DNA from 4 places in the Actinoplanes sp. 13 genome. Region 4 is predicted to be linked to each of the others. Evidence: riboswitches for the same ligand, from Rfam matches in the RefSeq annotation. Region 4 holds a riboswitch; each other region holds the start of a gene.
The links. A riboswitch is a leader RNA that binds a small molecule or an ion and turns the genes downstream of it on or off. The one in region 4 is predicted to bind cobalamin.

Region 1 (2,193 bases), on a different contig from region 4:
GCGGCGGCCACCCGCTGCGAGACCCGGGCCGGGCCGTCGCCGAGCTCCCGCAGCCGCCACGCCGCCGGGCCGGCACCGCGCTGCGCCTCCCGCTCGGCCAGGAACGCGTGCGCGGCGGTCACCAGCGTCGGTGCGACCCGCTCGGCAGTGACCCGCAGACCGGTGTCGTGACCGGCGAACCGGATCGCGAAGCAGTCGCCCGACCAGACGGCGGCGACGTCGGCGGCGAGCGGCACGTGACCGATCGCGAACAGGAACTTCCCGGGCAGGCGGGCCAGCTCGGGATCGGCGAGGATCGCTGCGTCGAGCGCCCGGACCAGGTGCCGTTCTCGCGCGCCGGCCAACGGGGGCGCCGCTATGTTGCGTACCGCGTCGTGGGCCGGCGAAGGCAGCAGCCCCGCCTCCCGCAAGCCCGCCGCCAAGACCTCTGTGTCCCCCGCTCGAAGTGCTCTGAGCTGGAGGTTCGCCCGTGAGGTCACCTCCAGGCAGCCGTCGCCGAACTCCTCGGCCAGCGCCCGCAGAGTGCCCAGCTGAGCGCCGGTCACCTCGCCCCCGGGCAGCCGGACGCGCGCCAGCAGCCCGTCGGCGGCGGCGTGCAGCCGCAGCGCGCCCGGGCAGGCGTCGACGTCGGAGGAGCGGGGGGAGGTCACCGTGCGGATACTACGACCGGTCACCGTGCCGGGTGCATCCTCGGGTCGGCAGCATCACAGCCGGAGCTGTCACCGGCATCGAGTAGCGTGTCTGAGAACGGCGGCGACGCCGCGGAGGAAGCCGGTGCGATTCCGGCGCGGTCCCGCCACTGTCACCGGGCGTCTCGCCCGGGAGCCAGGAACTCCGGTCGCCGTGATCTCTACTACCCGGGGCGCGGACCCCGAGGGGAGCGCACGCGTGTTTCTGCTGCTGTCGACGTCCGACACCGACCTGCTCAGCGCCCGGGCCAGCGGCTCGGCCTGGCGGCTGGCGAACCCGGCCCGGACCTCGGTGGACGACCTGCCCGCCCTGCTCGACGGGGTCTCGCTGGTCGTGGTGCGGATCCTGGGCGGGCGCCGGGCCTGGGAAGAGGGCCTGGACACGCTGCTCGGCGGCGAGACCCCGGTGGTCGTGCTCGGCGGTGAGCAGGCGCCGGACGCCGATCTGATGAAGCTCTCCACGGTGCCGGCCGGTGTAGCGGCGGACGCCCACGTGTACCTGGCGCAGGGCGGCTCCGCCAACCTGGCCGCGTTGCACGACTTCCTCTCCGACACGGTGCTGCTGACCGGCAACGGGTTCGCGCCCGCCGAAGCCGCGCCGCAGTGGGGCGTCCTGCCGCGGAAGTCGGGGGAGGGCTCACCGACGGTCGCGGTCCTCTATTACCGCGCTCACCACATGGCCGGGAACACCGCGTTCGTCGAGGCCCTCTGCCAGGCGATCGAGGCGAAGGGCGGCCGGGCGCTGCCGATCTACACGGCCTCGCTGCGGACCGCGCCGGACGACCTGCTCGCCGAGCTGCGCAAGGCGGACGCTCTGGTGGTGACGGTGCTGGCGGCCGGCGGGACGAAACCGGCGACCGCCTCGGCCGGTGGCGACGACGAGGCGTGGGACGTCGGGGTGCTCGCCGACCTGGACGTGCCGATCCTGCAGGGGCTGTGCCTGACCAGCTCGCGGGCGACGTGGGAGGCCAGCGACGACGGGCTGTCGCCGCTGGACGCGGCCACCCAGGTGGCGATCCCCGAGTTCGACGGGCGGATCATCACGGTGCCGTTCTCGTTCAAGGAGATCGACCCGGACGGTCTGTCGGTCTACGTGGCCGACCCGGAACGGGCCGCCCGGGTGGCCGGCATCGCGCTGGCGCACGCCCGGCTGCGGCACGTGCCGCCCGCCGACCGCCGAATCGCGCTGATGCTGTCGGCCTACCCGACGAAGCACTCGCGGATCGGCAACGCGGTCGGTCTCGACACCCCTGCCTCGACGGTCGCGTTGCTGGCCGCCCTCGCCGGCCGGGGTTACCGGATCGGGAACTTCGGCTCCTACGACGGCGACGGGCTGATGCACACGCTCATCGCGGCCGGCGGGCAGGACCCGGACTGGCTCACCGAGGAGCAGCTGGCGACGAACCCGGTGCGGATCTCCGGCGACCGTTACCGGCAGTGGTTCTCAGGCCTGCCGGCCGACTTCCGGCAGAGCGTGGAGCAGCACTGGGGCCCGGCGCCGGGT
Region 2 (2,193 bases), on a different contig from region 4:
ACGCCATGACCGAGGCCGGGGCGGCCGGTGAGGCGGCCGACGACCGCGACGCCGACCTGCTCCGCGAGGCGGCCGAGGTGGAGCCCGGCAGCGAGGGCCTGCTCTGCCTGCCATACCTGCTGGGCGAACGGGCCCCGTGGTGGCGGCCCGGGATGCGCGGCGCCTATCTGGGGCTGCGCCGCGAGCACGGCCGGCCGCACCTGGTCCGGGCCGCCGTCGAGGGCGTCTGCCAGCAGCTGGCCCTGGTCCGTGACTCGTTCGACGCGGAGGGGCACCCGATCACCGAGATCCGGGCCACCGGCGGGGCGGTCGCCTCCGACCTGTGGGTCGATGTGCTGGCCGCGGCGATGGACCTGCCGGTCGCGGTGGCCGACACTCCGGAGGGCACCGGGCTGGGTGCCTGCCTGCTGGCCTGGCACGCCCTCGGGTCACTGCCCGACCTGGACCAGGCGGCCGCGCTGGTGCCGGCCCGCGAGCCGGTGCAGCCGGACCCGGTGGCGGCCGAGCTCTACCAACGGTGGCGGCCGTTGGTGGAGCGTTCCGCGCTGGCGGTGCTGGACGTGGTCACCGAGTTGGACCGGCTCGCCCCGGAGCCGCTGCCGAGCACCGAGAAGGCCGTCGGCCGAGGAGCCTGACCCGCACCCCCGTGTGTGAAGTTGCGGTCCGATTCGAGCCGCCGTGGTGGCCCGGTTGTGTGTGAAGTTGCGGTCCGATTCGAGCCGCAACTCCACACACCGGGGCGGGGTGACGGAACCCGCGTTGACGGGCGGCCCGGCGGTAGGAAAGAGTGACCGGCGAGCGGTTGCGGAGGAACCCGGTGCGAGTCCGGGACGGTCCCGCCACTGTGACCGGGGAGCGACCCGCTACCCAGCGCCACGGCCTGCGACGGCCGGAAGGCGAGCGGGAGACGTCGATCCGGGAGTCAGGAGACTCCGGCCGCTCGTGCCAACCGACGCGCGGGCGTGGACACCCGCCGGAAGGGATCTCCGTGACGAGTCCGTACCCGTTCTCGGCCGTGGTCGGCCTCGACGACCTGCGCCTGGCGCTCCTGCTCACCGCCGTCTCACCCGCCGTCGGCGGGGTGCTGGTGCGCGGCGAGAAGGGCACCGCCAAGAGCACCGTCGTCCGTGCCCTCGCCGCCCTGCTGCCCGAGGTCACGGTGGTGCCGGGCTGCCGGTTCGCCTGCGACCCCGGCGCACCCGACCCGGGCTGCCCGGACGGCCCGCACCCGGCGGCCGGGCCGGCCGCCGCGCGACCCGCCACCCTGGTGGAGCTGCCCGTCGGCGCCACCGAGGACCGGGTGGTCGGCACGCTGGACCTGCAGCGCGCGCTCAGCGACGGGGTCAAGGCCTACGAGCCCGGCCTGCTCGCCGCCGCCCACCGCGGCGTGCTCTACGTCGACGAGGTCAACCTGCTTCCCGACCACCTGGTCGACCTGCTGCTGGACGCCGCCGCGATGGGCCGCGCGCACGTCGAGCGCGACGGCGTCTCGGTCAAGCACGCCGCCCGGTTCCTGCTGGTCGGCACCATGAACCCGGAGGAGGGCGAGCCGCGCCCGCAGCTCGTCGACCGGTTCGGCCTGGTGGTCACGGTGGCCGCGCCCCGCGACGCGGCGCTGCGCGCCGAGGTGGTGCGCCGCCGCCTCGCCTACGAGTTGGATCCCGCCGGTTTCGCGACCCGCTTCACCGGCGCCGAGCGTGACCTCGCCGCCCGGATCGCCGCGGCCCGCGCCCAGCTGCCGTCGGTCACCCTGCCCGACACCGAGCTCGACCGGATCGCCCGGGTGTGCCTCGCCTACGGCGTCGACGGGATGCGCGCCGACATCGTGGTGGCCCGCTGCGCGGTGGCGCTGGCAGCCTGGCACGGCCGGACCGTGGTCACCGCGGACGACGTGCGCGACGCCGCCCGCCTGGCCCTGCCGCACCGCCGCCGCACCGATCCGCTGGATCCGCCCGGCACCGATGAGCAGAAGCTGGAGGAGGCCCTCGCCGAGGCCGAACGCCAGGCCGAGGAGGACCGGGCCGAGCAGGAACGCCAGACCGCGGACGCCGACCGTGACGCCGCCGACCCGGCTGCCGGCTCGGACGCCGCCGGTCCGGACGGCAACCCGAACGGCTCGGCGGAACACGGCGACGATCCTGACGGTGACGGACCGCCTGACGGCGGGGGCGGAGGCGGCCGGCGAGGTCCGCG
Region 3 (2,193 bases), on a different contig from region 4:
CCACGCGCGGCAGGCGCAGCTGGAGCAGGATCGAGATCTCCCGCTCGGTCAGGCCGCTGTCCAGGCGTACCCCGGGAAGTTGATTGATCATCTCCAGCGCGACGCCGCCGGGCGGCAGCGGCACCGTCCCGAACGCACATCCGGCGATCGCCGCGACCAGCACGGTCAGCACGCCGGCCGCGAGCCAGGCCGGGCGCAGGCCGGCCGGCCTGCGCCGATCCGTCATGAGGGAACCTTGCCCACCGAATCCGCGACGGCCTGGACGAGATCGACGGTACGCGGGCCCCAGCGCGACGCGATGTCGTCGTCGAGCGGGTAGACCTGTCCCTTCTGGACCGCGGTGACCGCCGACCAGCCGCTGCGCGCCTTCACCGTGTCGGCGGACTGCTTGCAGCACTTCACGTCGGCCAGGAAGATCGTGTCCGGGTTCGCCTTGACCAGCGCCTCCTGCGCCATCTGCGGGTACCCGCCGAGCGCGCCGTCCGGATCGGCGGAATCGGCCACATTGGTCATGCCGAAGAGGGTGAAGACCGAACCGACGAAGGTCTTCGAGGTGGCGGTGTAGAGATCCGGGCTCAGTTCGTAGTAATAGCTGAGCGGCTTGCTCCGGGCGGGCACGGTCTTGACGATCCCGTCGATCTTCGCCGCCATGTCCGCGCTGACCTTCTCGGCCTCGGCCCGGTGACCGGTCAGCGTGCCGAGGTCGCCGATCTGCTGGTACGTGTCGTCCAACGATTTCGCGGCCGGGGTCAGGAGCACCGGAATATCCAGCTTGTCGAGTTGGGACACGATGTTGTCGGTGTCGTTGGAGAGCACCACGAGATCCGGGTCCTTCGCGGCGACCGCTTCAGCGTTCGGCTTGAAACCGGAGAGATCGGTCCGGGGCGCCTCGGCCGGGAAGCTCGACTGGTCGTCCACGGCTGTGACCTGCGGCCCCGCGCCGATCGCGAAGAGCATCTCGGTGGCGGTCGGGCTGAGCGAGACGATCTTGTCGGGCCGGGCGCCGAGAGTCACCGTTCCCACCGTGACCGGGTACGACGCACCGGCACCGGGTGCGGTGGCGGTGGGCTCCTGGCTGTCGCCGGCGCATCCGCCGAGCATCAGTACGGTGACCGCCGCAGCGGTGCTGAGCAGGCGTTTCATAGGTCCTCCTGTCGGCCGGGCTTGTGGTGCTTCGCCGACAGGAGCCAACGCCGGCCCCGCCCGCGAGGCGCCCCTCCCCGGGAGCGCTGAATCGCGACCGGCGCCCAGGCGACCTGGCTAGACCTCGAGAACGAGGGATCACAGTTGCGGGACAGCTCCGGTTTCTCACCGGCTTCGCTGCGGCGCGGTCAAGGAAACGCTAACCCACCGACCGGCCGCGGCGACATCTGCCCGTCTAGCCGATCCGTACGATTCGTCCTTCGACGGAATCCCGGCCGAACGTGCCCCAGTGCCGGGAATCTTGCGCGACGTCACGATTGTCGCCGAGGACATAGACCCCGCCGGCGACGACTGTGACCGGATCACATTCGGTCCGGGTTTCGGCGGCCAGGTAAGGCTCGTCGATCGGGGCGCCGTCGCGGAACACCCGGCCGTCCCGGCACTCGATCCGGTCGCCGGAGATGCCGATCACCCGTCGCTCGGTGGTGAACCCCGGTGTGCCGGGGACCGGGAGCACCACGATGTCACCCCGGTCGATGCCGGTCAGCCGGAAGGTGACCTTGTCCAGCACGTGCCGGCTGGCGGCGTCCATGGTGGGCTCCATGCCGGAACTGGGCACGTACTGCACGGTCAGCGCGAACTGGTCGATCAGCACGGCGGCGACGGCGAGAGACGCCGCCGCGGTGGCCAACTTCATGGGGGTACGCACGGACGCGTACCGCTCGCGGCCGGCCACCCGCAGGCCGCCCACGGCCCAGCGCAGCGCAGCGCGATTGCCGCTGATCTGATCGAACTCAGCCAGCACCGCTTCACCCCACGGTCCGCCGCGATTCCGGCGGCCGCGGACCGCGAAGGTGAGCAGGCGGCGGGTGGCGGCCCGGACCCGACCGTCGGCGGCGCTCATGCCGGCCGCACCCTGGACGCCGCTCCGGTCCTGCGGGACTTCGCCGCCGCCTCGGCCAGACGGGCCTTGGCCAGGGCGATCCCATCGCCGGTGAGCCGATAGGTATGCCGGGGTGGACGGCCGGGCTGGTCGGACGGCTCCCAGCC
Region 4 (2,193 bases):
AGGTGTTCCGCGAGCGGTTCGTGCTGTCGCCGCAGGTGTTGTGGGGCAACGTGGCGTCGGCGCTGGGCGGGGCGGCCGGCATGATCGCCGACGCGGAGCCCGGGGTGGCGGAGCGGGCCGCGGCGGTCGTGGCGGCGGCGCTGCAGGTGCCGCCCCTGCGGGGGGCCGCGGATCTCATCCGGCCGGATCCCGCGCGGGAACGCTGGTTCCTGGTGCGCCGCAACTGCTGTCTGTACTACCGGATTCCGGGCGGCGGCACCTGCGGCGACTGTGTGCTCACCCCGGAGGACGCGCGCCGTCGCACGTGGGCGGCGGTGCTGGCGCGGGGACCGGCGTGAACGGGTCGTCCGGTCGTACCCGCAGAATGGTTTTGGCGAAAGAGGTCGAGTGGGCGAGAACAGCCTTGCCGGTTGCACGGTGACGGTGTGCCGGGACTGTTGCTGCGGCAGCGTGGGGAAACATCCGGCGGTGGATCACGCCGGGCAGGTGGAGCGGTTGCGGGAGGCGATGGGTGCGGATCATCGGGTACGCACCAGCCTGTGCCTGGACGCATGCGCGCAGTCGAACGTCGTGGTCGTGCATCCGGCGCCGGCCGCACGCAGGCGGGGCGCTCGTCCGGTGTGGTTCGGGCTGGTCCTCGACGACGTGATCGTCACCGACATCGCTGCCTGGGTGCGCGACGGCGGGCCGGGTATCGCCACGATGCCCGCGCCGCTGACGCTCTCGGTCATCCGGGCGCCGGCAGGTCAGTCCGGGTGATCTTCGTCCGACACACCATGTGGGTATGACTTTTCCGTAGCCACCCAGATATGGTGTGCCACGCAGCTGGTTCGACCGGCCCTGTCAACGGGCCGGCCGAGGCAACAGGGAACCCGGTGGGAAACCGGGACTGCCCCGCAGCGGTGAGTGGGAACGACAGCCGTCATGAAGCACTGGGCGCGAGCCTGGGAAGCGACGGCCAGTAGGAGCGAGCAGGACGCCCACGAGTCCGAAGACCTGCCAGCGCGCCGCACGCACCGCGTGTGGCGGTCGAAGGCCGCGTGGGACGGCCGACGCCAGTTCGGCCCCGGCTGCCCGCGTGCGCCGGGGACGGTGGTGTCTGCCTCCCGCGTGCTCGCGAGGAGAGGGCATGACACTCACACCGGACAAAACCGTGCTGCCGGAGCAGCGCCGGCACGCGATGCGGGTGCGCAAACGCAACGGCGACCTGGAGCCGGTCGACGTCAACAAGATCGTCAAGGCGGTCGAGCGGTGGGTCGCCGACCTGGACGAGGTGGACCCGCTGCGGGTGGCCACCCGGACGATCAGCGGCCTCTACGACGGCGCGACCACCGCCGAGCTGGACAAACTGTCGATCCAGACGGCCGCCGAACTGATCGGCGAGGAGCCGCAGTACTCCAAGTTGGCCGCGCGGCTGCTCGCCGCGTGCGTCGACGAGGAGGTCCGGGAGCAGGGCGTCACCAGCTTCAGCGAGTCGATCCGCCTGGGACACGCGCAGGGCCTGATCGGTGACGGCACCGCGGAGTTCGTCGCGGCCCACGCCACGGTGCTGGACGCGGCTGTGGACGTGGACGGTGACCTGCGGTTCGAGTACTTCGGCCTGCGCACGGTCGCCGACCGGTACCTGCTGCGGCACCCCACCACCCGGGCCGTCATCGAGACACCGCAGCACTGGCTGATGCGGGTCGCCTGCGGCCTGTCGCAGAACGCCGCGGAGGCCACCGGGTTCTACCGGCTGATGTCGTCGCTGGCGTACCTGCCCAGCTCACCGACGCTGTTCAACTCCGGCACCCGGCACACCCAGATGTCGTCGTGCTTCCTGGTCGACTCGCCGAAGGACGAGCTCGACTCGATCTACGAGCGGTACCACCAGGTCGCGAAGCTGTCGAAGTTCTCCGGCGGCATCGGCATCTCGTGGAGCCGGGTCCGCGGGCGCGGCGCCCTCATCCGGGGCACCAACGGCAAGTCGAACGGCATCGTGCCGTTCCTGAAGACCCTGGACGCCGGGGTGGCGGCGGTCAACCAGGGCGGCCGGCGCAAGGGGGCGGCCTGCGTCTATCTGGAGCCGTGGCACCCGGACGTCGAGGAGTTCCTGGAACTGCGGGACAACACCGGCGAGGAGTCCCGGCGCACGCACAACCTGAACCTGGCGAACTGGATCCCGGACGAGTTCATGCGCCGGGTCGAGGCGGA

Region 1: linked by a shared signal. The riboswitch ahead of cobN (cobaltochelatase subunit CobN) and the one ahead of AC0NH5_RS39115 (ribonucleoside-diphosphate reductase subunit alpha) in region 4 are both predicted to bind cobalamin.
Region 2: linked by a shared signal. The riboswitch ahead of AC0NH5_RS36895 (VWA domain-containing protein) and the one ahead of AC0NH5_RS39115 (ribonucleoside-diphosphate reductase subunit alpha) in region 4 are both predicted to bind cobalamin.
Region 3: linked by a shared signal. The riboswitch ahead of AC0NH5_RS22905 (ABC transporter substrate-binding protein) and the one ahead of AC0NH5_RS39115 (ribonucleoside-diphosphate reductase subunit alpha) in region 4 are both predicted to bind cobalamin.

The regions. Positions count from the first base shown of each region.
Region 1 covers NZ_JBVYOQ010000001.1:120,471-122,663, reverse strand. Annotated here, with positions in the region: gene AC0NH5_RS00500 (precorrin-3B synthase) at 1-650, opposite strand, end outside; cobalamin riboswitch at 731-854, shown strand; gene cobN (cobaltochelatase subunit CobN) at 889-2,193, shown strand, end outside.
Region 2 covers NZ_JBVYOQ010000032.1:63,498-65,690, forward strand. Annotated here, with positions in the region: gene AC0NH5_RS36890 (gluconokinase) at 1-635, shown strand, start outside; cobalamin riboswitch at 809-932, shown strand; gene AC0NH5_RS36895 (VWA domain-containing protein) at 989-2,193, shown strand, end outside.
Region 3 covers NZ_JBVYOQ010000012.1:4,886-7,078, reverse strand. Annotated here, with positions in the region: gene AC0NH5_RS22910 (FecCD family ABC transporter permease) at 1-226, opposite strand, end outside; gene AC0NH5_RS22905 (ABC transporter substrate-binding protein) at 223-1,143, opposite strand; cobalamin riboswitch at 1,226-1,374, opposite strand; gene lepB (signal peptidase I) at 1,379-2,047, opposite strand; gene AC0NH5_RS22895 (PadR family transcriptional regulator) at 2,044-2,193, opposite strand, start outside.
Region 4 covers NZ_JBVYOQ010000038.1:27,522-29,714, forward strand. Annotated here, with positions in the region: gene AC0NH5_RS39105 ((2Fe-2S)-binding protein) at 1-338, shown strand, start outside; gene AC0NH5_RS39110 (hypothetical protein) at 418-759, shown strand; cobalamin riboswitch at 809-1,018, shown strand; gene AC0NH5_RS39115 (ribonucleoside-diphosphate reductase subunit alpha) at 1,130-2,193, shown strand, end outside.